3 linked regions of the Phytohabitans rumicis genome follow. The protein of the gene in region 2 interacts with the protein of the main gene of each other region in a pairwise test. Links are inferred from orthologs where the notes say so. Each region holds a gene or a part of one and is shown on either strand. Other genes may lie near its edges. The genes, in order: tsaE, rlmB and Prum_RS15880.

Region 1 (10,232 bases), 1.2 Mb from region 2 along the record:
GGTCGTGGTGGGCAACGCGGCCGACGTCGCCGCCCTCGCCGAGCACGCGCGCGGGGCCGCGGTCGGCTGCGACAACGTCATTTACCTGCAGCGCGACGCCGGCGTGGACGCGGGCATCATCGTCGGCGGGCGGCGGCTGACCGGACACGCCGGGCAAGCCGGACAGGTCGGCCACATGGTCGTACTCCCCGGCGGGCGGCCCTGTGGCTGCGGCTCGCGCGGCTGCTGGGAGACCGAGATCGGCGACCACGCGCTCCTGAACGCGGCCGGCCGGGACCTCACCGGCGGGCGGGACGCGGCGCTCGCCATCGTCGACGCGGCCTCGCGCGGGGACGCCACCGCCCAGGCCGCGGTACGCCAGGTCGGCGACTGGCTCGGCTTCGGCCTCGCCAACCTGGTCAACATCTTCGACCCCGAGATGGTCATCTTCGGCGGCACCCTGCGGGACGTCTACCTGGCCGCCGCCGCCCAGGTCCGCAGCCGGCTCAACTCCATGGCCCTGACCGCCGCCCGCGAGCACGTACGGCTCCGCACCCCCAACTCGGCGAGGACGCCGCCCTCGTTGGCGCCGCCGAACTGGCTTTCGAACGCCTCCTGGCCGACCCGCTGGACGCCGCCCCCTAGCGGAAGAGCGCCACGTAGAGGCCCAGCAGGACGAGGGCCGCCGCGGCGATGGCGAAGAGGATCAGCAGGTCACGCCGGCCGGTGTCGGCTGGGGTCGCAGCGGCGACGGGGAGGTCGTGGGTGACGGCGGCCAGCTCGCCGAGGGTACGGGCGGCGTAGACCACGCTGACCCGCTCGGCGAACTCGTCCAGGGTGAGCCGGCCGACCTCGGTGTGCCGCTGGAGTGCGTCCACCACCCGGTGCCGGTCGTCGTCGGAGGCCCGTATGTCCGCGCTCACCCGCTCAGCGTACGCCGGGTTTCAGGCGACGCAGCCGGGCGTGGGGACGCTCAACAGCCGCCACCCGCCGTCCCTCCACTCCAGAATCACTTGGCAGCTGGCGACGGTCAGGCCGGCCAGGCTGGCCCGCTCCACACCGGTCCGGTCGAGCGTCGCGCGTGGACCCCGGTCGATGGTCGCCTCGTAGATCGGGCGGTCGAGGGTGAAGAGGCTGTTCGTCGTGACGCCCCGCACCAGGTACGCGCCGCCACGCAGCGAGCCACCGCTGTCGTACGCGGATTTGATCGTGTCGGTGACGCCGCGGCAGTCGGCGCAGTCCGCGCTGGTGATCGCCGCGAGGTCCGTGGTGTCGCCCGTCTGTTGGGCGTGGGTGAGCATGTCGAACCAGTGCCGGACGAACTCGATGCCGCCCTCGCGGGTGTGCGCGGCGGCGCCGGCCGGCAGCGGCGGCGCATTCGAGCCGGCCGACGAGGCGGCTCCGCCCGGCGCGGCGGCCGGCACCCCGGTCGGTTCGCCCGCTCCGGTCTCGCCGGCTGGGCCCCACAGCGCCCGCGTCGCCGCGAAGGCGCCGAGGACCATGGCGAGCGCCACGGCGAAGATGACCGCCATCCGGGTCGGGCTGCCGAAGAGCCAGGCGGAGCCCCGGGGTCTTCGGACCCGCTGGCCGCGGGACGGTGGTCCGGGCGGCCCGCCCAGCGCCGCCCGGGACGGGGTGAGCCCCATCGGCGAGGTCTCCAGGCGCGCCGCCAGCGTGCGCAGTTCCTGGCAGACCTCGGTCGCGGATGGACGTACGCCGGGATCGGTCCGCACGCACTCGTCGGCGATCATGCGCAGCCGGGCGGGCGGGTCGCCGGGGAGCATCTCGCCGAGCATCGTGCCGAAGGCGTACACGTCGCTGGGCGGGGCCGGCACCGCGCCGTCGGTCGCCTCGGGCGCGCGGTAGCGGAGCCGCTCGAACGGTTCGGGGTGCCGGCGGCCGGCGCGTACCAGTAGGCTCACCGAGAAGTCGGTCACCCTCGCCGGCCCGTTCCCCGCCGCCGGCACCACCACATTGGACGGTTTGACGTCACCGTGCACGATGCCGACCTGGTGCGCCGCGCTCAGCGCGTCGGCCACCGAGGCGGCCACCGCCGAGGCGGTGGCGGCGTCGAGCGGCCCGGACTTGGCCAGCCGCCGTGCCAGGTCCATGCCGGGCACCAGGTCGCTGACCAGCGCGAGTACGCCGTCCTCGACGACCACGTCCAGCAGCCGCGCGATGCTCGGGTGCCACAGCACGGTGAGCCCGGTCCGGGCGCGCTGGAACCGGTCGACCAGCCGCGGATCGTCGGCGAGATCGGGGTAGAGCATCTTCACGGCGACGGTACGGTCGGTGCCGAGATCCAGCGCCTGCCACACCTCGCCCGTGTCCCCGCTCGCCAGGAACTCATACAGCCTGTAACGGCCTCCCACCGTTCGAGTCACCGCGATCGTCCCCCACATATGACGGTTGGCCTGCAGGATTGTGACCTTCATGGTCACCAACCCATCCCCCGGCCCCGTATGTTCGTATCACTGTGCAACCAACATGGGTATAGGTGAAGGCCCAATGGCGGATTCTGTACTCCGGCACCGGCGCGGCAACCGCAGCCGGGGCATGGCCGTGGGCGCGGCTGCCGTGGCACTTCTCGTCGGCGGCGGCACCTTCGGCTACTTCCAGTACGCCGGCGGCGAAGAGGGCTGCACCGGTACGCCCGTGGTGATCAGCGTGGTGGCCTCGCCGGACCACTACCCGATCGTCAACCAGCTCACCGACCAGTGGAACGACGCCGGACCCACCGTCGACGGCCGCTGCGTCAGTGCCACCGTCCGCGCCATGCCGTCCAGCGCCGTCGCCGCCTCGCTCGGGCCCGGCTGGGACGAGGCCCGGGACGGCCCCCGCCCGGACGTGTGGGCCCCCGACTTCAGCGCCTGGTTCATGCTCGCCGCCGGGCGCCCGGACGCGGCCGGCATCCTGCCGGAGGGCAAGTCGCCGAGCCTGGCCACCTCCCCGGCGGTCATGGCCATGCAGCAGCCGATGGCCGAGGCGCTCGGCTGGCCGAAGCGGGAGCTCGGCTGGACCGACCTGGTCGGCGCGTTCGCGGGCGGCAAGACGTGGGCGCAGTTCGGCCACCCCGAGTGGGGTCCACTGCGGATCGGCATGGCGGATCCGACCCGCTCCGGCACCGGGCTCGTCACGGCGCTCACCGTCCTCGACCCGAACAACGACCAGACCATGGGCAACGACGAACTCTTCGGCGGCTTGTCGATCGCCCAGCTCACCACCACCAGCGCCGAGGACACGGCGACCCTGCTCCAGTCGTACGTCGACACGGCCACCAAGGACGCCGCCAACCTCCCGGCGGCGTTCCCGATCCTGGAGCGGGACCTCGCCGGGTACGCCGCGACCCAGCCGAAGGTGCCGCTCGTGCCGGTGTACCCGCGTGAGGGAGTCGCGTACGCCGACTACCCGTACGGCGTACTGCGCGCGTCCTGGGTCGACGAGATCCGCCAGCGGACCGCCGCCGACCTGCTCGCCTACCTGCAGCGCCCGGAGAGCCAGGCGGCGTACGAGGCGGCCGGCTACCGCGACGCCGCGCACGCCACGCCGAACACCACGCTGATCGCCGCCGACCGCGGCTTCCGGGCCACCGTGAACGCGCCGGAGCGTACGCCCACCGCCCAGGGTCTCAGCCAACTGCTCGGCATGTGGGGCGTGCTCCAGCGCCCGAACAACGCGCTGCTCCTGCTGGACACGTCCGGCTCGATGAACGACCCCGTACCCGGGACGAAGCAGACCCGGCTGCAGTTGGTGCAGAAGGCCGCGGCGACCGGTGCGAGCCTGCTCAACAACCAGACCACGGTCGGGCTCTGGGCGTTCGCGATCGACCTGACCGCGACCACCGACTACCGCGAACTCGTCGCCCCGGGCCCGGCCGGCGCCCCGGTCCGCGGCGTCCCCCGCCGCCAGGCCATCGCGGGCGCCGTGCAGGGGCTGCGGGCGGGCGGCGGCACCGGCCTGTACGACACGATCGCCGCCGCGTACCAGCGGATGTTGCAGGCGTGGCAGCCCAACGCGCAGAACGTGCTCGTCGTCATGACCGACGGCAAGAACGAGGACGAGGAAGGGCTGACGCTCGACCAGCTCACCAGCCGGCTCAAGGCTTCGGTACGAGCGGACCGGCCGCTGCCGGTCATCGGGATCGCGGTGGGGCCGAAGGCCGACGCGAACGCGCTGCAGGAGGTCTCCAAGGTGACCGGTGGCCGCACGTTCGTGGCGCGCGACGACGTCGGCGCGATCCAGCAGATCGTGCTGGCCTTCGCCGGACGGATCTCGTAGCGGGCTCAGTTCCTAGCGGTCCACCTGGGCGAAGTCCCAGGTGTGGGGCGGGCGGGCGGCGAGGCCGGCGGGCGGGTCCGGGAGCGGCACCGGCGCGCTGCGCCACTTGGAGATGACCACGAGGCGGTGGTCGGTGGAGGAGAAGACCTCGCTGGCGATGTGGAGCGGCTCGACCTCGATCCGCGGCAGGGCCGTGTCGCAGACCCACGCGATCAGCTCGCCGAACCGGGCCGGCTCGGCGCGTACCTCCCACATCCGGACGATCACGTCGCCGGACACTACACGCTCACGATCGTCAACGGCATGGCCGAGTCAGCGGGGAGGTCCAGCCTGCTCGGGGCGACGCCCGACGCGACGAGGTGCGCACCGAGGGCCGCCACCATCGCGCCGTTGTCCGTACAGAGCTTGGGGCGCGGCGCCCGCACCACGATGCCGTACTTGGCGCAGCGCTCCTCGGCGAGCGCCCGCAGCCGCGAGTTCGCCGCGACCCCGCCGCCGATGACCAGCGTCTCGATCCCCCGCTCGCGGCACGCGTCGATCGCCTTGGCGGTGAGCACGTCGCACACGGCCTCCTGGAACGCCGCCGCGACGTCGGCGACCGGCACCGGCTCGCCGGCGCGTTCGCGCGCCTCGACCCAGCGGGCCACCGCCGTCTTCAGGCCGGAGAACGAGAAGTCGTACCGGTGCCGTTCCAGGTCCTTGGGCGCGGTGAGCCCGCGCGGAAAGGCGATCGCGTCGCGGTCGCCGTCGCGCGCCGCGCGGTCGATCGGCGGTCCACCCGGGAACGGCATGCCGAGCAGCCGGGCCACCTTGTCGAACGCCTCGCCGGCCGCGTCGTCGATCGTCGCGCCGAGCGGGGTCACGCCGTTGGCGAGGTCGTCCACCTCCAGCAGCGAGGAGTGGCCCCCGGAGACGAGCAGCGCGATCGACCGCTCGGGCAGCGGCCCGTGCTCCAGCGTGTCGACGGCCACATGGGCCGCCAGGTGGTTCACGCCGTAGATCGGCTTCTCGGCCGCGAGCGCGTACCCCTTGGCGGCCGCGACACCCACCAGCAGCGCCCCGGCAAGGCCGGGCCCGGCGGTGACCGCGATGGCGTCGATGTCGGCCAGCGTGACCCCGGCCTCGTCCAGCGCCCGCCGCATCGTCGGCACGATGGCCTCCAGATGGGCGCGGCTGGCCACCTCGGGCACCACCCCGCCGAACCGGGCGTGCTCGTCGACGCTGGACGCCAGGGCGTCCGCGAGCAGCGTGTGGCCGCGCACGATCCCGACCCCGGTCTCGTCACACGAGGTCTCGATTCCCAGAACTAGCGGTTCAGCTGTCATCTCTCATCATCACGAGTGCGTCGGTGTTGCTCGGTTGGTAGTAGCCGCGCCGGATCCCGACCGGCTCAAAACCGTACATCGCGTAGAGCTTCTGCGCGGGCGCGTTGTCGACCGCGACCTCCAGCAGGACCTTGCCGACGCCGCGCTGTTCCGCCTCGGCGAGCAGCGCCTCCAGCAACGCCCGACCGATGCCGCGCCGCTGGGCGTCCCGCCGGACCGCGATGTTCTGTACCCACGCCTCCGCCGGCGACTGGACCGCCAGCCCGGCGTACCCCAGCACGCCGCCGGTCTGGTCGCGGACGACCAGGTAGTGGTGGCTGTTCGCGAGCTCGTTCCAGAACATCGCCGCCGACCACTGCTCGGGCCCGAAGAGGTCCGCCTCGATGCCCAGCACCTCGGCAACGTCCCACCAGCGAAAACGCTCTACCTTCATCGCAGGACAGGCTTGCGGGCGGCCTGCGCCACCGCGTCGGGCCGGCGCAGGTACAGCGGAGTGAGGCGCTCGGTCGGCGCCTTCGCCAGGACACGCTCGGCGGCCAGCGCCACGAGCGCGTCGGCCAGCGGATACCGGGGTTCGTCGCGCACGGGCAGGCCCAGGACGTCCGCGTACCGGTGGGCGCCCTCGCCGACCGCGGCGGTCACCCCCAGCGCGGCCACCCGCTCGGCGACCACCGCCGGCAGGTCAACCGCCGGCTCGGTCAACGGCGTGCCGCCGTCGTACGCGGCCCAGTAGATCTCGCGGCGCCGCGCGTCGGTGGCCACCAGCACCCGCCCCTCAACCTGGCCGACAGCGTCGAGCGAGCAGACGCCGTACGTCGGGACATCCAGCGCCTGACCCATGCTGGCCGCCGTGACCAGGCCGACCCGCAGCCCCGTGAACGGCCCCGGCCCGACGCCCGCCACGATCGCCGAGAGATCCCGCGACCGCACGCCGGCCTCACCGAGCACGGCATCGACGGCCGGGGCGAGCAGCTCACCGTGCGCCTTTGCGTCAACGATTCGCCGCCGGGCGCGCAGCGCGAAGCCGTCGTCGGAGACCTCCGCCAGCGCCGCCGTCACCGCGGGCGTCGACGAGTCCACCACCAGTACGAGCACGATATGCACCCTATCCGGCCCCTTGGCCGCCGCTCCCACGCCCCGCTCCTCGCCCCCGCCCGTCGCCCTAGCCCCGTCGATCAAGGACAAACGGTCGTGCTTTGATCTCCAATCCACGACCGTTTGACCTTGATCGACGCGGATTCCCTTGATCGGCGAGCGAGCAGGTGCCCTGCGTGGACCTTGGTATCCCAGCGCCCCTCTGGGGGCCGCAAGATACCAAGGTCGTTCCCCACGAGCTACGCCCAAACCACCTCACCTCGTCGATCAAGGGATCTCCCGTCGATCAAGGGCATATGGCTGTGGTTTGGAGATCAAAGCACAACCGTTTGCCCTTGATCGACGGGGCGAGGGCGACGGGCGAGGGCGACGGGCGCGGGGCGAGGGGCGACGGGGGCGGCAGGGGGCCGCTGCAACTCCTAGAGCGCGGCCCAGTCGATGGTGAGGAGGCCGGCGTCGGCCAGGGCCTTGTTGGTGGCGCTGAAGGGGCGGCTGCCGAGGAAACCGCGCGGGTTCATCGGGCTGGGGTGGCCGGCTTCCAGGACCACGTGGTCGGGGTTGGTGATGAGGGCGCTCTTCTTGCGGGCGTACCCGCCCCACAGCAGGTAAACCACGCGGCCCGGGCGGGCGTTGAGGGCGCGGATGGTGGCGTCGGTGAAGTCTTCCCAGCCGCGGTTGGCGTGCGAGCCGGGCTTGCCCTCGCGGACGGTCAGCACGGCGTTGAGCAGCAGTACGCCCTGCGCCGCCCAGCCGGACAGGTCCCCCGAGCGTTGCACCGGTACGTCCAGGTCGGCGGCCAGCTCCTTGAAGACGTTGCGCAGCGATGGTGGCGCCGACACGCCGGGCCGGACGCTGAAGCTCAGTCCGTGCGCCTGGCCCGCGCGGTGGTACGGGTCCTGGCCGAGGATCAGCACGCGGCACTGCTCGGGCGCGCACAGCCGGTAAGCGGAGAACAGGTCGTCCTGGGGCGGGAAGACGGTCTGCGCCGCGTACTCGCCCGCGACGAAGGTGCCCAGCTCGGCCGTGCGGGCCGGGTCGAGGTGCGGCTCGACGGCCGTACGCCAATCGGTCGGCAACAGGTCCAGCAGGTCGAGCGTCACAGGCCCTCCAGGCGAGCCGCCCAGTCACCACCGCTGGGCACGAGTTCGATCATGCGGGAATCGTCGTCGCGGCGGTCGATGCGCACCCCCAGGTACGCGTCGGACAGCTGCTCGACCATGCCCTCGCCCCACTCGACCACGGTGACCGAGTCGTCCACCGAGGCGTCCAGGTCGAGGTCGTCGATCTCCGCACGCGGGTCGACCGCCGAGCCTAGCCGGTAGGCGTCCGCGTGGACGAGCGCAACACGGCCACCCTTCGCGGGGTCGGGTCGGTGCACCCGGGCGATGACGAAGGTGGGCGAGGTGACGTCGCCGCGTACCCCCAGGCCGGCGCCGATGCCGCGCACCAGCGCGGTCTTGCCCGCGCCCAGCGGGCCGGTCAGCACGACCAGATCTCCGGCGCGGAGCACGCCGCCGAGCCGGCGGCCAAAGCCCTCTGTGTCTTCAACGGTGGGTAGCGAGATCACGCGGTCAGCTTCTCCAAGAACTCGACGAGGGCGGCGTTGACCTCGTCGGCGTGTTCGAGCATCACGACGTGCCCGCTGTCGGGCACCTTGACGAACTCGGCCTCCGGCAGGTGCCGGACGATCTCCTCCGAGTGGGTCACCGGCGTGATCATGTCCTTGTCTCCGACGATGACGAGCGTGGGCGTGTTTCGCAGCGCCTTGAGCGCCGGATAGCGCGCGTGCGTGTAGAGCGTACGCAGGTACCGCGCGACGGTCTCGGCCGACGTGCGGGAGTTCATGTCCTCCACATAGGACACCAATGCCGGGCTGGGCCGGGGGTTGCCGAAGCCGTACCGCCGGGTGAGCAGCCAGGCCAGGTCGGACGACGCCTGGCGGGCTCGGTCGATCACCCCGCCGCTGAGCCGGGTCGCGCTGTTGACCAGCGGCAGCAACGGCGTACCGGCGCGGGCGATGAGGGCGGGCAGGCCGAACTTGGTCTCCTCCAGCCGGCCACCCGACGTGGCCATCAGCACCGTGGCCACCACCCGGTCGCCGAAGAGCTCCGGGTACCGCTCGGCGAACGCCATGACGGCCATGCCGCCCATCGAGTGCCCGATCAGGATCAGCGGGCCGTCCGGCACCGTCTCGTCGATCACCGCGTGCAGCGCCTCGGCGAGCGCGGGCAGCTCGTACTCGCCGGTCTCCAGCTTGCCGGAACGGCCGTGGCCCGGCTGGTCGTAGAAGACCATCCGGTAGTCCCCGCGGCGGGTCAGCTCCTTGCGCTGGAAGTGGAACGTGCCCATGTCCAGGCAGAAGCCGTGCACGAAGACCAGGGTCGGTTCGAGCGAGGAACCCGCGCCGGTCACGCTGGCCGCGAACTGGGCGTCCAACTCGACGCCGTCGGCCGGCTCGACGATCTCGACGTACAGGTCGGTGCCGTCCGCGGTGGTGACCGTGGTCGACTCGTCGTACGCCTGCTGGCCGAAGTCTTCATCCGCGTACCGGTCGGTGGTGCCGCGCTTCGAGCGGCGGACCAGCGCGCGCTCGGCCACGACGCCCGCCGCGACCCCGACCGCGGCGACGCCGACCACCGCGCCGAGCAGGCCGGCGCGCTTGCGCATCGACTGGCTGGCCAGCGCGCCGAGGCGGCTCATGCGGGAGCTCCGGCGCCGGTGTAGACGCGTGGCACGCGGGTGCTGCCGAAGCGGGTGACGATCTCGTAGTTGATCGTGCCGACCGCCTCGGCCCAGTCGTCGGCGGTCGGCCCGCCGTGCTCGCCGGTGCCGAAGAGGGTGGCCACGTCGCCGGCCGCGACCGGGTCGTCGCCGCAGTCCAGCACCACCTGGTCCATGCAGACCCGGCCGGCGATCCGGCGTACCTTGCCGCCCAGCTCGATCGGGCCGCTGCTGGAGGCGTGCCGCGGGACCCCGTCGGCGTACCCGAGCGGCACGACGGCGAGCGTCGTCTCCCGCTCGGTGTGGTACGTGTGGCCGTACGAGACGCCCTGGCCGGCCGGCACCCGCTTGGTGAGCATGACCCGGGCGCGGGCGGTCATGGCCGGCCGCAGCCCGAAGCGCTCCCCCGGGCTGAGCCGATCTGTGTCGCTCCGCGACAACGGTGTCAGCCCGTAGACCGCGATCCCCGGGCGGACCAGGTCGAGGTGGGCGTCGGGCCGGGTGAGCGTGGCCGCCGAGTTGGCGATGTGTCGCAGGCGCGGGGTCACCCCGAGGCGCTCGGCGGTCGCCAGACCCTCGTGGAAGACGTCCAGCTGCTGATCGATGGTTTCGTGGCCGGGCGCGTCCGCGTACACGAAATGGCTGAACACCCCGACCACCTCGACCGAGCCGTCGGCCTCGGCCTTCGCGGCGGCCTCGACCAGCGCCGGCCAGTCGGCCGGTGTCGCGCCGCCGCGCGCGAGCCCGGTGTCGATCTTCAGGTGTACGCGGGCGGGCCGGCCCGCGAGGTGCGCCGCCTCGACCATCTCGCGCAGCTGGAGCAGGCTGCCGGTG
Region 2 (10,232 bases):
TCTCGGCCGGCCGCCCGTTGTCGCTCACGCCGTCAGCGTACGAGAGCGCGTTTTCTTAAGTCTTCATGAAAGGGCTTTTCACTATTGAACCTTTGCCGCAACCTGCTGGGAGCACATTGGGGGGATTCACCGGAGGTAATGCGTGGCGTCAAACGTTGCCCAGCGCAGGCGCGTGCTGCTGGGCGGGGCGGTCGTGGGCGTGGTCGGCATCATGGGGGCCGTCGGGACGTTCGCGTTCGCGGAAACAACCTCGTTCAGCACGGATTTCTCCAACGGCGCGGCCGGCTGGTCGAAGTCGGGCGGGACCTGGGCGGTCGCCACCGACGGCACGAACAGGGTCTATCAGCAGTCCAAGCTGGACAGTGAGCAGGCCCGGGTCTTCGCCGGCGAGGCGGACTGGGCCGGGTACGCCGTACAGGCTCGGGTGAAGCCGACCGGCTTCGGCACCGCGACCGGCTACGCGGGCATCGCCGCCCGCGCCCAGGGCGCCACGAGCTTCTACCGGCTGGTCCTGGTCAACGGCGGCCGGGTCGAGTTGCAGGCGGTCAAGAGCGGCGCGTCGACCGTCTTGTCGAGCGCCGTCGTGCCGGTGACCCCCGGCGCCTGGTACACGCTGCGGGTCGAGATGTCCGGCAGCACGATCCGCGGCTCGGTCGACGGCAAGGCGGTCGTCTCGGGCAGCAGTGGACTCTTCGCGACGGGGCGGATCGGGCTGACCACCGGCCACGCCACCGCGGACTTCGACGACGTGGCGGTGTCCGAGGTCGGCGGCCTGCCCGCGCCCACGACCGCCGCCCCGACGACTGCGGTGCCGGCCACCGCCGTACCCACGACTGCCGTCCCGACCACGGCGGCCCCGACCACGGCCGCGCCCACGACGAACGCCCCGGCCGCGTGGCCGGAGCCGACCGACCAGGTCAAGGTCGACGACACCATCGAGGTACCCAAGAGCGGCCTGGACGGCAAACTCAAGCGCTACTACGGCATCGGCGACGGCGGCCAGAGCGAACGCCAGGATCCCATGTTCAAGCTCGCCGACGGCGCCGTGCTGGAAAACGTCATCATCGGCGCACCGGCCGGCGATGGCGTGCACTGCACCGGCTCCTGCACCCTGAAGAACGTCTGGTGGCAGGACGTAGGCGAAGACGCCGCCACGTTCAAGGGCGGCGCCTCGGCGACCTATCTCGTCGACGGCGGCGGCGCGCGGTCGGCGTCGGACAAGGTCTTCCAGCACAACGGCGGCGGCACCCTGACGGTCAAGAACTTCCAGGTGGAGGACTTCGGCAAGCTCTACCGCTCGTGCGGCAACTGCTCCACCCAGCACAAGCGCGCGGTGGTCTTCCAGGACGTCACGGTCACCGCGCCGGGCAAGACGCTCGCCGGCATCAACGCCAATTTCGGCGACACCGCCCGCTTCTCCGGCATCACGATCATCGGCGACGGCGCCGAGAAGATCGCGATCTGCGAGAAGTACAAGGGCGTCACCGACGGGGAGCCGACGAAGATTGGCAGCGGCGCGGACGGCACGAACTGTTTCTTTGCGACGGCCGACATCCAGTACCAATAGCCGCGCAGTTACCCTTGCAGGGTGACGCTACGCCTGTATGACACCGCCGCCAGATCGGTGCGGGACTTCGTCCCGCGAGAAGCCGGCCGGGTGGCGATCTATCTGTGTGGTGTCACCGTGCAGTCCGAGCCGCACATCGGGCACCTTCGCTCGGGGGTCAACTACGACGTCCTGCGGCGCTGGCTGCTGCGCGCGGGCAACGAGGTCACGCTCATCCGCAACATCACCGACATCGACGACAAGGTCCTGGCCAAGTCGATCGAGTACGGGCGTCCCTTCTGGTCGATCGCGTACGCCAACGAGGTGATCCTGGGCGCGGCGTACCGCACGCTCAACGTGCTGCCGCCGACGAACGAGCCGCGCGCCACCGGGCACATGACCGACATGTTCGAGCTGATCGAAAAGCTCATCGCCGACGGGCACGCGTACGCGGCGGCCGACGGGTCGGGCGACGTGTACTTCGACGTCCGGTCCTACCCGGCGTACGGCGCGCTCTCCGGCCAGCACCCGGACGCGATGCAGGCGCCCGACGACGGCCCGGCCCGGGCCAAGCGCAGTCCCAACGACTTCGCGCTGTGGAAGGGGCAGAAGGCCGGCGAGCCCGAGGACGCCACTTGGCCGTCGCCGTGGGGTCGCGGCCGGCCGGGCTGGCACATCGAGTGCTCGGCGATGTGCTGGCGCTACCTCGGCGCCGAGTTCGACATCCACGGCGGCGGGCTCGACCTGACGTTCCCGCACCACGAGAACGAGATCGCCCAGTCCCGCGCGGCGGGGCTGCCGTTCGCCCGCTACTGGGTGCACCACGCCCTGCTCAATCTCGGCGAGGCCAAGATGAGCAAGTCGCTCGGCAACGTCATCGACCTCGACCACGTGGCCTCCTTGGGGGTACGCCCGGTCGAGCTGCGCTACTACCTCGCCGAGCCGCACTACCGGTCCCGGATCGACTACTCCGACGACAACCTGCGCGAGAAGGCGGTGGCGTACCGGCGGATCGAAGGCTTCGTCAAGCGGGCCTCGGAGCGGGTCGGTGCCGTCCCGCTCGGCACGCCGGCGGCGGGATTCGTCGCCGCGATGGACGACGACCTCAACACCTCCGCGGCGCTCGCGGAGCTGCGCGAGGTCGTTCATGAGGGCAACGGGGCCCTGGACCGGGGCGACGAGGCCGCCGTCCGGGAGGCGCTCGGCAGCGTACGGGCGATGCTTGATGTGCTCGGCCTCGACCCGCTCGACCCCGCGTGGGGTGATGGCGGGCGCGGCGACGAGCTGAAGAGCGTCGTCGACGCGCTGGTGGCGCTGGCCCTCGACCAGCGTGCCCAGGCGCGTGCCCGCAAGGACTGGGCCGCTGCCGACGCGGTTCGTGACCAGCTTAAACAGGCCGGCGTCGTCGTCGAGGACACGCCGGCCGGACCGCGGTGGACGGTGGGCGATGGCAGGTAATTCTCAGCGGCGTGGCCGGCGGGTCACGTCGAAAAAGGGCGCGACCGGCGGCTCCGGCGGAAAGAACAAGGCCGGCCTGTCGGGCAAGGGCCGCACCCTGCCCGCCGACGAGCGGCCGTGGCACAAGGCGTACTCGGGCACGGAGAAGCTGCCCCAGCGCACCGCCTGGAAGCAGGACAAGGAGCGGCGCGCGGCGGCCGAGGAGGGCCGCGCGCCGAAGGCCGGCGTCCCGGGCACCAAGGACACCACGTGGGGGCGCGGCACCCAGGGCGTCAAGCCGACCAAGCGGGGCAAGGCGCCCGCGTCCCGGTCCGGCCCCCGGGTGGCGCCCGGTCGCCGGTCCACCCCGGCCAAGGGCACTCCGGAGCTGCTCGTCGGGCGCAACCCGGTGGTCGAGGCGCTGCGCGCCCGCGTGCCGGCGACCGCGCTCTACGTGGCTAACGGCATCGAGATCGACGACCGGGTCAACGAGATCATCCGCACCTCGGCCGACCGGGGCATCGCGATCCTGGAGATCAGCCGCGCCGAGCTCGACCGGATGACCGGCGGTGTGCTGCACCAGGGCATCGGGCTGCAGGTGCCGCCGTACGCGTACGAGGCGTTCGAGGACATGCTGGCCGCGGCCGCCGAGCATCCGGCGCCGTTGCTGGTCGCCCTCGACGGCGTGACCGACCCGCGCAACCTCGGCGCGGTGATCCGGTCGGCGGCGGCCTTCGGCGCGCAGGGCGTGTTCCTCACCGAGCGGCGGGCCGCGGGCATGACGGCGACGGCGTGGCGCACCAGCGCGGGCGCCGCGGCGCGGCTGCCGGTCGCGCAGGTCACCAACCTGACCCGGACGATCAAGGCATGCCAGCAGGCCGGCTTCGTCGTGGTCGGCCTCGACGCCGATGGCGAGACCGACGTGTACGACCTTGAGGCGGCCGTCGGCCCGCTGGTGGTCGTGGTCGGCTCCGAGGGGCGCGGGCTGTCCCGCCTCGTCGGGGAGACCTGTGACCTGCGGGTCAGCATCCCGATGGCGTCGACGGTCGAGTCGCTGAACGCCAGCGTGGCCGCCGCGGTGACGCTCGCCGAGGTGGTACGCCGCCGCAGCATGGCGTAGGGCGTACCGGGCGGGCGGGCTGCGTGGTCCCCGTAACATGCAGGGCCGGAACCCCTCACCCCCTCGGAGGAGCGGTAGATGGCAGGCCCGGCCAGCGGGTACGCCCTCGGCGTCGACATCGGTACGTCCAACACGGTCGCGGTGCTGCGCTGGCCCGACGGGCGTACGCGTCCCCTGCTCTTCGACGGCCAGCCGGTCATGCCGTCGGCGGTGTTCCTCGACGACGCCAGCCGGCTGCACGTGGGCCGGGACGCCCAGCGCCTGGGCCAGGCCGACCCGGCCCGCTACGAGCCGAACCCCAAGCGGCGGGTGGATGAGCCGGGCGTGCTGCTCGGCGGGCTGGAGGTGCCGACCGCGGACCTGCTGGCGGCCGTGCTGGGCGCCGTCGCCCGTACGGCGGTCGACGCGGTCGGGTTCCTGCCGCCCGCGGTGGTGACGTATCCGGCCGCGTGGGGAGCGCGGCGCCGGGACGTGCTCGTCGCCGCCATCGCCCGCGCCGGGTGGCCGCCGGTCGGCGGGGACACGGGTACGCGGATGGTGCCCGAGCCGGTCGCGGCGGCCCGGTACTTCGCCGAGGTGCTGCGCCGGCCGGTGCCGGTGGGCGCCTGCATCGCGGTCTTCGACTTCGGCGGCGGGACCCTGGACGTCGCCGTCGTACGCAACGAGGGCGCCGGCTTCGCGGTCATCGGCTCGGGCGGCGTCGCCGAGCTGGGCGGCCTCGACCTGGACGCGGTCCTCGTCGACCACCTCGGCCGGACGCTCAGCGGGACGCACCAGCAGGCGTGGCAGCAGCTCGCCCAGCCGGCGACCGCCGCGCAGTGGCGCAACCGGCGGCAGTTCTGGGACGACGTACGCGGGGCGAAGGAGATGCTGTCCCGCACGTCGGCGGCGCCGGTGCCGGTGCCCGGCGTCGAGCAGGCCGTGCACCTGACCCGGGAGGAGCTCGAACGGCTCGCCCATCCGCTGCTGCGCCGGGGCGTGTTCGCGGCGGCGGCGGTCATCGGCAACAGCGGGCTGGCGCCGAGCCAGCTCGCCGGGCTCTTCCTGGTCGGCGGCTCGTCGCGGGTCCCGCTGGTGGCCCGGCTGCTGCACGCCGAGCTGGGCATCGCCCCGACCGTGCTGGAGCAGCCCGAGCTGCCGGTCGCCGAGGGCGCGCTGTCCGAGATCCGGGCGGTGGCGATGGCGGGCGCCGGATCGGTGAGCGCACCCCCACCGCCGGCAGCGGCGGAGCCGTTCGAGACGACGGTCCCGCTCTCTCCACAATCTCCGCCGGCGGCGCCGGCGCCCCCGATCACGCCGCGCCGGCGTCCGGTGCTGTGGATCGCGGCCGCCGCCGTGGTCGCCCTCGCCGCGGTGGTCACGGCCGCGGCGCTTTATCTCACCGGCGGCGGGTACGACGACATCGACTTCCAGGCGTCGGTGACCGAGCTGGGCCGGGTCAAGGGCGGGGAGGACTACACGTCGAACGTCTACACCGGATTCGTCGGCGACCACGCCTACTACGCGTACGAGCGGAAGGACCTGCGGCTGGAGATCGTCGCGGTGGACCCGCCGTCGCTGAAGGAGCGGTGGCGCAAGCAGACGAAGACCACGGCCGACCGGTGGGCCGGGATCACCGTGCTGCCGGACGCCGTGATCGCGTACGCGGACCCGACGACCAGCGAGGCGATCAAGGACATGATCGTCCTGGACCCCGAGACCGGGGACGAGATGTGGAAGCGGCCGTACAAGACCGAGGACCGCCTGTACTTCGTCGGGGACATCGTCGTGTTCGACGATTCGGCGCAGAGCCGGCTGCTCGGGCTGGACATCGAGACCGGCAAGGTCAGGTGGGAGAAGCCCAACCCGCGTACCGGCGGCGGCGACGCGGGCACCACGGTCTACCAGGTGCAGACCGTCGAGGACGTGTCCGGCCCGTCCGACGTGCGGGGCACCCCGTTCGCCCAGCGGCTGGACGACGACAAGCGGATCGTGCAGATCGCGGCGGACCGCTCCGCGCGGGTGATCGACGCGACCAACGGAAACGTGCTCAAGAGCCGCAACAACGTGGCGGACCTCGACGACCAGGTGATGGCGTACAACGGGTGGCTGGTGGTGGCGTCGGACGACGCGGGCGGCTATCGGCTCTCGGGATACGACCTGGACAGTCTCGGCGACCCGAAGAGCCTCTACACGGCGCCGGACCCCGACCGGGACCTGGACCTCCTGGCGATGTGCGGCGAGCTGCGTCTGTGCCTGTTGGACAGCGGCGGCTCCGGTGCGGAGTCCACCAACGTCGTCGCGGTCGACCTGGACAAGGGTGGCCAGCTGTGGCGCAAGCCGGCGCCCAAGGCGGAGATACTGATCCACTTCGGCGACCAGGTGGCGGTCCGGAGCGTGAGCGGCGAGTACCGGTCGCGCATCCTCGACCCGTCCGGGAACGAGCTGCTGAGCCGCGAGGGCGCGGTCGCCCGCATCGACGGCGGCAACCTGCTCTTCCTCGACTCCTCGACCGAGTCGGTCGGCGACTACGGGGTGGCCGGGCTGCACGCCGGCGCGAAGGAGCCGGACGAGATGGGCAACCTCAACGACGTACGCTCCAGCGGCTGCAAGTGGAACGCGAAGTACATCGTGTGCCCCGGCGAGTACGACTTCATGATCGGCCAGTTCGCGAAGTGAGCCGGGAAAAGCGGGGAGCTAGCCGGCCAGCACCGCGTTCGCCTGGTTGAGGAACTGGTCGGCGGCCTGCCGGGGCGACTTCGCGCCGGTCTGCACGCTCTCCGCAGCCGCGGTCAGCAGCGTACGGATCTTGGCGTGCCCCTTCGGCGGCGGTGCCGGCGCGGCGCCGAACCGTGGCGTGATGGCGTTCTCGAACGCGATGGTGGCGCGGGCCGTCGGGTCGGTCAGCGACTCGCCGACCACCTTGCGGACGTCGGTGTTGGGGCTCAGGCCGCGCTCGGTGCCGAGGATCTTGCCGGCCTCCGGGTCGTTGACCAGGAAGTTGATCACGTCGACCACGGTGTCGGCGTAGCGGGTGCCGCGGAACACGGACCAGTACATCGAGGCGCGCGCCCATTGGCCCTTCGGGTCACCCGGGTACGACACGAGGGCCAGCTCGTCCTTGGTGCCGCGCTGCAGCTCCGGAAGCTGGTTGGACCACATGAACGAGGTGGCGGCGCGCCCGGTCGCCACGAGCTGCTTGGTCACGTCGCCGCCGTTCGCCTCCTTGATGACGGCCGCTCCGGGCGCCGCACCGCTGTCCCGGGCCTGCTTCCACATGTCGAACCAGGCGCCCAGGTCGGCGGCGGTGAAGCCCATCTGCTTTCCGGCGTACAGCTCCTTGCCCTGGGCGCGCAGCCACAGCCACAGCGCCTTGTAGTCGGCCGAGGGGTCCATCGTGCCGGCGACCGCGCCGTCGGTGCGGTCGGTGATCTGGGTCGCCCACTCGAAGAGCTGCTCGTACGTCATGCCGACCGAGGGCTCGGAAACGCCCAACCGCTTGACGAGGCTGCGGTTGTAGACCATCGCGGGGGTGTTCTCCGCGCCGGCCACACCGACCGTACGGCCGCCCACCTGGCCGTACTTGGCGAGGCTGTCGGGCAGCTTGGACAGGTCCAGCGCCCCGCTCGTCACGTACGGCGAGAGGTCGAGGGTGACGTTCCGTTCGGCGTACTCGGTCAGGTAGTTGTCGTCGATCTGGAAGAGATCGGGCCCGTTCGGGCCGGCGGCCTCGGTCGCCAGGTTGTCGTAATAGCCCTGGTTGCCCTGCCAGTGGTTCTTGAACGTCACGTTGGGGTGCCGCGACGTGTAGAGCTTGAGCGCCTGCTCGGTCAGCTCGGCCCGCTTCTCACCACCCCACCAGAAGACGTCGATCTCGACCTTCTGGTTTCCGGTGCCGGTGGGCGACGGGTCGCCACTGCATCCGGCCAGCGTCATCAGCAGCACCGCAGCCAGGACGCGCCCTGGGGCGTGGGTCATCCGCACGGAAGACGACACTATGGTCAGGAAAGCCGCCGGGCAACAGCGTGCAGGGCGAAGATGGCGTAGCCAGCGAGGACCGGGACGAGTACCGGGATGATCATCAGGCCCAGCGCCGCCACCAGCGCGATGACGCCGGCACCGGCCAGCACGGCGCGCGGCTGTGCCTGGCCGGTCCGCAGCGCGGCGCGGGCGGCGGCCCACCAACCCGCCGCGCCGCGCCGGCCGATCTCGACGACGGTCAGGCCGGCCAGGCCCGCCGCCGCGACAAGCAGCAAAAACGTGGGTACGGCGAGCGCGACCCCGCCCGGTACGACGCCCCGCGTGATGGCCGCCAGGTTGAGCACGAGCAGCACCACGCTGGCCAGGCCCACCAGTGTGGGCACGACTCCGGGCAGCAGCGCTCGGGCGAAGCGGCGCAGGGTGACCCGGACCGCCGGCCACCGCTCCTCGGCGGACCAGTCGTGCACGGCCGCGCTGGCGGTGGCGACCGCCGCGCCGGCGGTCACCACGCCGAGCGAGCCGACGGCCGTGAGGATCCCCAGCAGCGCCAGGTCGCTGGCGTTGCGGATGGTGTCGTACCAGCCGGGTTTCACCCCTTGATCCCGCTCGTGTTGATGCCCTCGACGAGCATCCGCTGGAACGCGACGAAGAACAGGAACACCGGCAGCAGCGAGAGCACCGACATGGCGAACATCGGCCCGATGGAACTCTGCCCGCTGGAGTCGATGAAGAGCGTCATCGCCACCGGCAGCGTGTAGTCCTGCAACTGGGACAGGTAGACCAGCTGCCGGAAGAACTCGTTCCAGGTCCAGATGAACGAGAAGATCGCGGTCGTCACCAGCGCCGGCCGGCTCAGCGGCAGGATCACGTACCGGAAGATGCCGAACGGTGTGGCGCCGTCGATCTTCGCGGCCTCGTCCAGTTCGCGCGGGATGCCGCGCATGAACTGCACCATCAGGAAGACGAAGAACGCCTCGGTCGCCAGGAACTGCGGCACGACCAGCGGCACGTACGGCCAGTCACCGCCGACCCAGCCCAACTGCTTGAAGAGGATGTACTGCGGGACGGTCAGCACGTGCTGCGGCAGCAGCAGCGTGCCGATCATGATGGCGAACCAGAAGCCGCGCAGCGGAAACCGCAGCCGGGCGAACGCGTACGCGGCGACCAGGCAGGAGGCCGCGTTTCCGACGACGGTCAGCAGCGCCACCATCGTGCTGTTGAGGAAGAAGCGGGCGAAGCTGACGTCGAAGTGGTTCCAGCCCTCGGTGTAGTTGCCCGGGAGAACTCGGTCGGCAGCAACCCGGTGTTGCTGACGATCTCCGTCTGCCCCTTGAACGACGTGCCGACCATCCAGGCGAGCGGGTACAGCACGATCGTCAGGATCGCCAGCAGGATCGCCGTACGCACGACTCCGCGGGCGAATCCCGAGCGGCGCCGCCGGGCCACCATTTGCGAATGCGCGACCATCAGCGATCCCCATCCGAGTAGTGCACCCAGAACCGGCCGGTGCTGAAGAAGACGGCGGTGATGATGCCGATGGCGACCAGGAAGACCCAGGCCATGGCGGAGGCGTATCCCATCTCGTACTCGGTGAAGCCCTTGATGTAGAGGTTCAGCGTGTACATCAGCGTGGAGTCGACCGGCCCGCCGGTGCCGTTGCTCAGCACGAAGGCCGCGGTGAACCCCTGGAACCCGTTGATCGTCTCCAGCACCAGGTTGAAGAAGATGACCGGGGACAGCATCGGCAGCGTGACGGAGCGGAATTTGCGGAACCACCCGGCGCCGTCGACCGACGCCGCCTCGTACAGCTCGGTGGGCACCTGCTTGAGGCCCGCCAGGAAGATGACCATCGGCGCCCCGAACTGCCAGATGGCCAGGACCATCAGCGTCTCCAGCGCATAGGTCGGGTCGTTCACCCAGGGCTTGCCCTCGATGCCGAACAGGCGCAGGAAGCCGTTGACCGCCCCGTCCCGGTTGAACATGTTGACCCAGACGATCGCGAGCGCCACGCTGCCACCGATCAGCGACGGCAGGTAGAACAGGCCGCGGAACAGGCCCACGCCGCGCCACGCCTTGTTGAGCAGCAGGGCGACGCCGAGCGCGACCGCGAGCTTGAGCGGCACCGCGATCAGCGCGAACGAGATCGTCACCGTGACCGAGCGCCAGTAC
Region 3 (3,576 bases), 1.2 Mb from region 2 along the record:
CGGGGTGCTGCACGACAAGATCGTGTCGAACATCCAGGAGATCCGGGCCCGGGGCGCGCAGACGATCGTCATCGCCGAGGAGGGCGACGACGCGGTCGTGCCGTACGCGGACCACCTGGTCCGGGTGCCGCGCACGCCGACGCTGCTCGCCCCGCTGGTGACCACCGTGCCGCTACAGGTCCTCGCCTGCGAGATCGCCGCCACCCGGGGCCACGATGTGGACCAGCCACGCAACCTGGCCAAGTCGGTCACAGTGGAATAGCGGCCGCGCCGTTAGGGTAGGCGCGTGATCGTGTCTGTCGGCATCGACGTGGTCCTGGTCGACCGGTTCATCCGCGCGCTCGCCCGTACCCCGTTGCTGGCAGACCGGCTCTTCACCGAGGCGGAGCGGTTCACGGCGTCGGGCAACCCGCGCTCGCCCGAGTCCTTGGCCGCCCGGTTCGCGGCCAAGGAGGCGGTCGCCAAGGCGCTGGGCGCTCCGGTCGGGCTGCGCTGGCACGACTGCGAGATCGTCACCGACCCGGACGGCCGGCCGTGGCTCACCGTGTCCGGCACGGTCGCGGCGGTGGCGACCGACCGCGGGATCACTCGCTGGCACCTGTCGCTCTCCCACGACGGCGGCATCGCGTCCGCCATGGTGGTCGCGGAACGGCTCCCGGAGGACGTGAGGGCCCAGTGATCGTGGAGGCACAGTGAGGCATGCGTGGCGGGCCAACGACGTGCGGGCGGCCGAAGAGGCGCTGATGCGTACCGTGCCGGAGGGAGCGCTCATGGAGCGCGCCGCCGCCGGGCTCGCCCGCCGCTGCGCGCTCCTGCTCGCCGAGCGCGGCGGGGTGTACGGCGCCCGGGTCCTGCTCCTCATCGGTGCGGGCAACAACGGCGGGGACGCGCTTTTCGCCGGTGCCCGGCTCGCGGGCCGGGGCGCCGTCGTACGGGCGGTGCTGCTGGCGCCGGACCGGGTGCACCGGGCCGGGCTGGAGGCGTTCCAGCGGGCCGGCGGCCGGGTGGTGGACACCGTGCCACCGGACGTCGATCTCGCCGTCGACGGGATCGTCGGACTGGGCGGCTCCGGCGGGCTGCGCCCCAACGCGGAGGCGGCGGTCCAACTCCTGGCGGCCCGCCGTACGACGGTGGTCGCCGTCGACATCCCCAGCGGCGTGGACGTGGACACCGGTGGCGTCCGCGGGCCGGCGGTACGCGCGGATGTGACCGTCACGTTCGGCTGCCTCAAGCCGGCGCTGGTGGTCGGCCCGGCCGCGGCGTACGCGGGCGAGGTGGAACTCGTCGACATCGGGCTCGGTCCGTGGCTGAAGGCGGAACCGGCGCTGGCCGTACCCGAATGGTCCGACATCGTCTCGTGGTGGCCGAAGCTCGGCCCGACGTCGGAGAAGTACACGCGCGGCGTGGTCGGGATCGCGACCGGCTCCGCGACGTACCCGGGCGCCGCGGTGCTCTCGGTCGGCGGCGCCCTCGCCGGACCGGCGGGCCTGGTCCGGTACGCCGGCACCGCGGCGGGGCACGTGCTGCGCCAGCACCCGTCCGCGATCGCCACGAAGCGGGTCGCCGAGGCGGGCCGGGTACAGGCGTGGGTCTGCGGCTCCGGCCTGGGTACGGACGACGCCGCCGCGACCGAGGTGCGCTCGGTGCTCGCCACGTCGCTGCCGGTGGTGCTGGACGCCGACGCGCTGACGCTCCTGGTCAACGGCGCGATGGCCGACCAGTTGCGGGGCCGGGACGCGCCCATCGTGGTGACCCCGCACGACCGGGAGTTCGCCCGGCTGGCCGGCGGGGAGCCCGGCGACGACCGGGTCGGCGCCGCGCTCCAGCTCGCCTCCTGGATGAACGCGACCGTCCTGCTCAAGGGCGACCGCACGATCGTCGCCACGCCGGCCGGGAGCGCCTGGGCCAACCCGACCGGTACGCCGGCGCTGGCCACCGGCGGCACCGGCGACGTGCTCGCCGGGTTGCTCGGCTCGCTGCTCGCGGCCCGGCTCTCCCCGGAGCGGGCCGCGGTCGCGGCGGCGTACCTGCACGGCCTGGCCGGTCGTGAGGCGGCCCGGCGCGGTCCGGTGACCGCGCCAGACGTCGCCGCCGCGCTGAAGGACGTCGTCCCGCTGGGCGGAGCTACTTAGGTTTGGCGTATTCCGCGATCTCGCCGAAGTCGAGGGCCACGCATGCCTCGCTGCCGACCACCTCGGCGTCGTGTCCTGGTGGGATCGCGGCCACCTCGCCCGGCGTCAGCTCCTGCTCGCTGCCGTCGTTCATGTGGATCCGCATCCGCCCTTCCAGCACGTAGACGAGGTGCGAGACCTGACAGGAGTCCCCGCCCACGATCGGCTTGACGTTCTGTGACCAGCGCCAGCCCGGCTCGAACGTGCCTCGCGCTACCGTCCGGCCGCCGGCCATGACGAAGTCGGCGTATCCGTTGCCCTCGAACGGGCGCGTCTCGTCTGGCTTGTCAAAGGTCTTGACCTCGATGCCCTTCACTGCATCCACCCCCATAGATGTTTTGGAGCATGCCGGAGCCTCCCCAGCCCGGTTCCCCCTTGATGTGGTCCACGTCACATCCTGATCAGGAACGTAACCCTTGGTCATGGCGAGGTGTCAAGCCGTTGTCACTAGGCAGTTGCGGAAAGTGGCCGCACGGCCGATGACAGACTTCTCAGGTAGGGCGGCGGGCGCTCGCGGGCTGCACCGGGGACATTTCGGTCTCTTTGGCGAGGTAGTGCGGGCGCCGTTTGGTCTCGTAGTAGAGCCGGCCGATGTACTCGCCGATGATGCCGAGGATCATCATCTGGATGCCGCCCAGCCCGATCACGCTTACGATGATCGTGGTGTAACCGGGCATGTCGATGCCCCGCGCGAACGCGCTGATCACGACCCACGTCATGTACGTGACGGCCAGCAGCGTGAGCGCCAGCCCGCCGTAGATCGCCAACCGCAGCGGCCGGTTGTTGAACGACAGCAGCCCGTCCAGCGCGTAGTTGAAGAGCTTGCCGATCGTCCACTTGCTGCGGCCGCCCTGCCGGGCCTCGTTGGTGTACGCGAACACCACCGTGTTGAAGCCGATCCACGAGTACAGGCCCTTGGAGAAGCGGTTGTACTCGGGCAGCGAGAGCACCGCGTCGACGGCCCGCCGGGACAGCAGCCGGAAGTCGCCGGCCCCGTCGACCAACTGCACGTCGACCAGCTTGTTGACCATGCGGTAGAAGGTGCGCGAGGCGAGCGTGCGGAAGAACTGGTCGCCACGCCGGTCGCGGCAGGCGATGACCTGGTCGTACCCCTGCTCGAAGAGCTCCAGCATCCGGGGCAGCAGGTGCGGCGGGTGCTGCAGGTCGGCATCCATGATCACGACCGCGTCGCCGCTGGCCCGCTCCAGGCCGGCCAGCATCGCCGCCTCCTTGCCGAAGTTGCGGCTCAGCGACGTGTACCGGACCGAGCTGTCCCGAGCGGCGAGCCCGCGCAGCGCCACCAGCGTGCCGTCGTCGCTCCCGTCATCGACGAACACGATTTCGATCTCGGCCCCCAGCGAGGCGGTGGCCGCCGTCACAGCAGCGTGGAGCCGCTCAACGGAAG

The links.
Region 1: the proteins of rlmB (region 2) and tsaE interact in binary tests that used the Escherichia coli proteins (3 or more experiments, as listed by UniProt). The link is inferred for Phytohabitans rumicis from one-to-one orthologs.
Region 3: the proteins of rlmB (region 2) and Prum_RS15880 interact in binary tests that used the Escherichia coli proteins (3 or more experiments, as listed by UniProt). The link is inferred for Phytohabitans rumicis from one-to-one orthologs.

What each region holds. Positions count from the first base shown.
Region 1 is NZ_BLPG01000001.1:3,610,959-3,621,190, forward strand. What follows is about bases 6,508-9,507. They hold tsaE (tRNA (adenosine(37)-N6)-threonylcarbamoyltransferase complex ATPase subunit type 1 TsaE), read right to left. Parts: upstream 8,242-9,507; coding sequence 7,774-8,241; downstream 6,508-7,773. Other genes in these bases: tsaB (tRNA (adenosine(37)-N6)-threonylcarbamoyltransferase complex dimerization subunit type 1 TsaB), read right to left, coding at 6,508-6,677; ung (uracil-DNA glycosylase), read right to left, coding at 7,097-7,801; Prum_RS15860 (alpha/beta fold hydrolase), read right to left, coding at 8,241-9,377; alr (alanine racemase), read right to left, coding at 9,374-9,507. Outside these bases: Prum_RS15815 (DUF1707 SHOCT-like domain-containing protein), read right to left, coding at 621-902; Prum_RS15820 (DUF6318 family protein), read right to left, coding at 924-2,414; Prum_RS15825 (substrate-binding domain-containing protein), read left to right, coding at 2,488-4,257; Prum_RS15830 (hypothetical protein), read right to left, coding at 4,270-4,524; tRNA (adenosine(37)-N6)-threonylcarbamoyltransferase complex transferase subunit TsaD, read right to left, coding at 4,536-5,582; rimI (ribosomal protein S18-alanine N-acetyltransferase), read right to left, coding at 5,572-6,015; more of tsaB, read right to left, coding at 6,012-6,507; more of alr, read right to left, coding at 9,508-10,232. UniProt on the Escherichia coli protein: Required for the formation of a threonylcarbamoyl group on adenosine at position 37 (t(6)A37) in tRNAs that read codons beginning with adenine.
Region 2 is NZ_BLPG01000001.1:4,789,851-4,800,082, forward strand. The notes cover bases 2,049-5,048. They hold rlmB (23S rRNA (guanosine(2251)-2'-O)-methyltransferase RlmB), read left to right. Parts: upstream 2,049-2,993; coding sequence 2,994-4,103; downstream 4,104-5,048. Other genes in these bases: cysS (cysteine--tRNA ligase), read left to right, coding at 2,049-3,004; Prum_RS21575 (Hsp70 family protein), read left to right, coding at 4,182-5,048. Also shown: Prum_RS21555 (helix-turn-helix domain-containing protein), read right to left, coding at 1-28; Prum_RS21560 (pectate lyase), read left to right, coding at 143-1,567; more of cysS, read left to right, coding at 1,589-2,048; more of Prum_RS21575, read left to right, coding at 5,049-6,761; Prum_RS21580 (ABC transporter substrate-binding protein), read right to left, coding at 6,780-8,060; Prum_RS21585 (hypothetical protein), read right to left, coding at 8,084-8,656; Prum_RS21595 (carbohydrate ABC transporter permease), read right to left, coding at 9,530-10,232. UniProt on the Escherichia coli protein: Specifically methylates the ribose of guanosine 2251 in 23S rRNA.
Region 3 is NZ_BLPG01000001.1:3,621,564-3,625,139, reverse strand. The notes cover bases 1-2,912. They hold Prum_RS15880 (NAD(P)H-hydrate dehydratase), read left to right. Parts: upstream 1-692; coding sequence 693-2,132; downstream 2,133-2,912. Other genes in these bases: Prum_RS15870 (glycosyltransferase family 2 protein), read right to left, coding at 2,663-2,912; Prum_RS15875 (cupin domain-containing protein), read right to left, coding at 2,125-2,487; Prum_RS15885 (holo-ACP synthase), read left to right, coding at 287-679; glmS (glutamine--fructose-6-phosphate transaminase (isomerizing)), read left to right, coding at 1-262. Also shown: more of Prum_RS15870, read right to left, coding at 2,913-3,576. UniProt on the Escherichia coli protein: Bifunctional enzyme that catalyzes the epimerization of the S- and R-forms of NAD(P)HX and the dehydration of the S-form of NAD(P)HX at the expense of ADP, which is converted to AMP.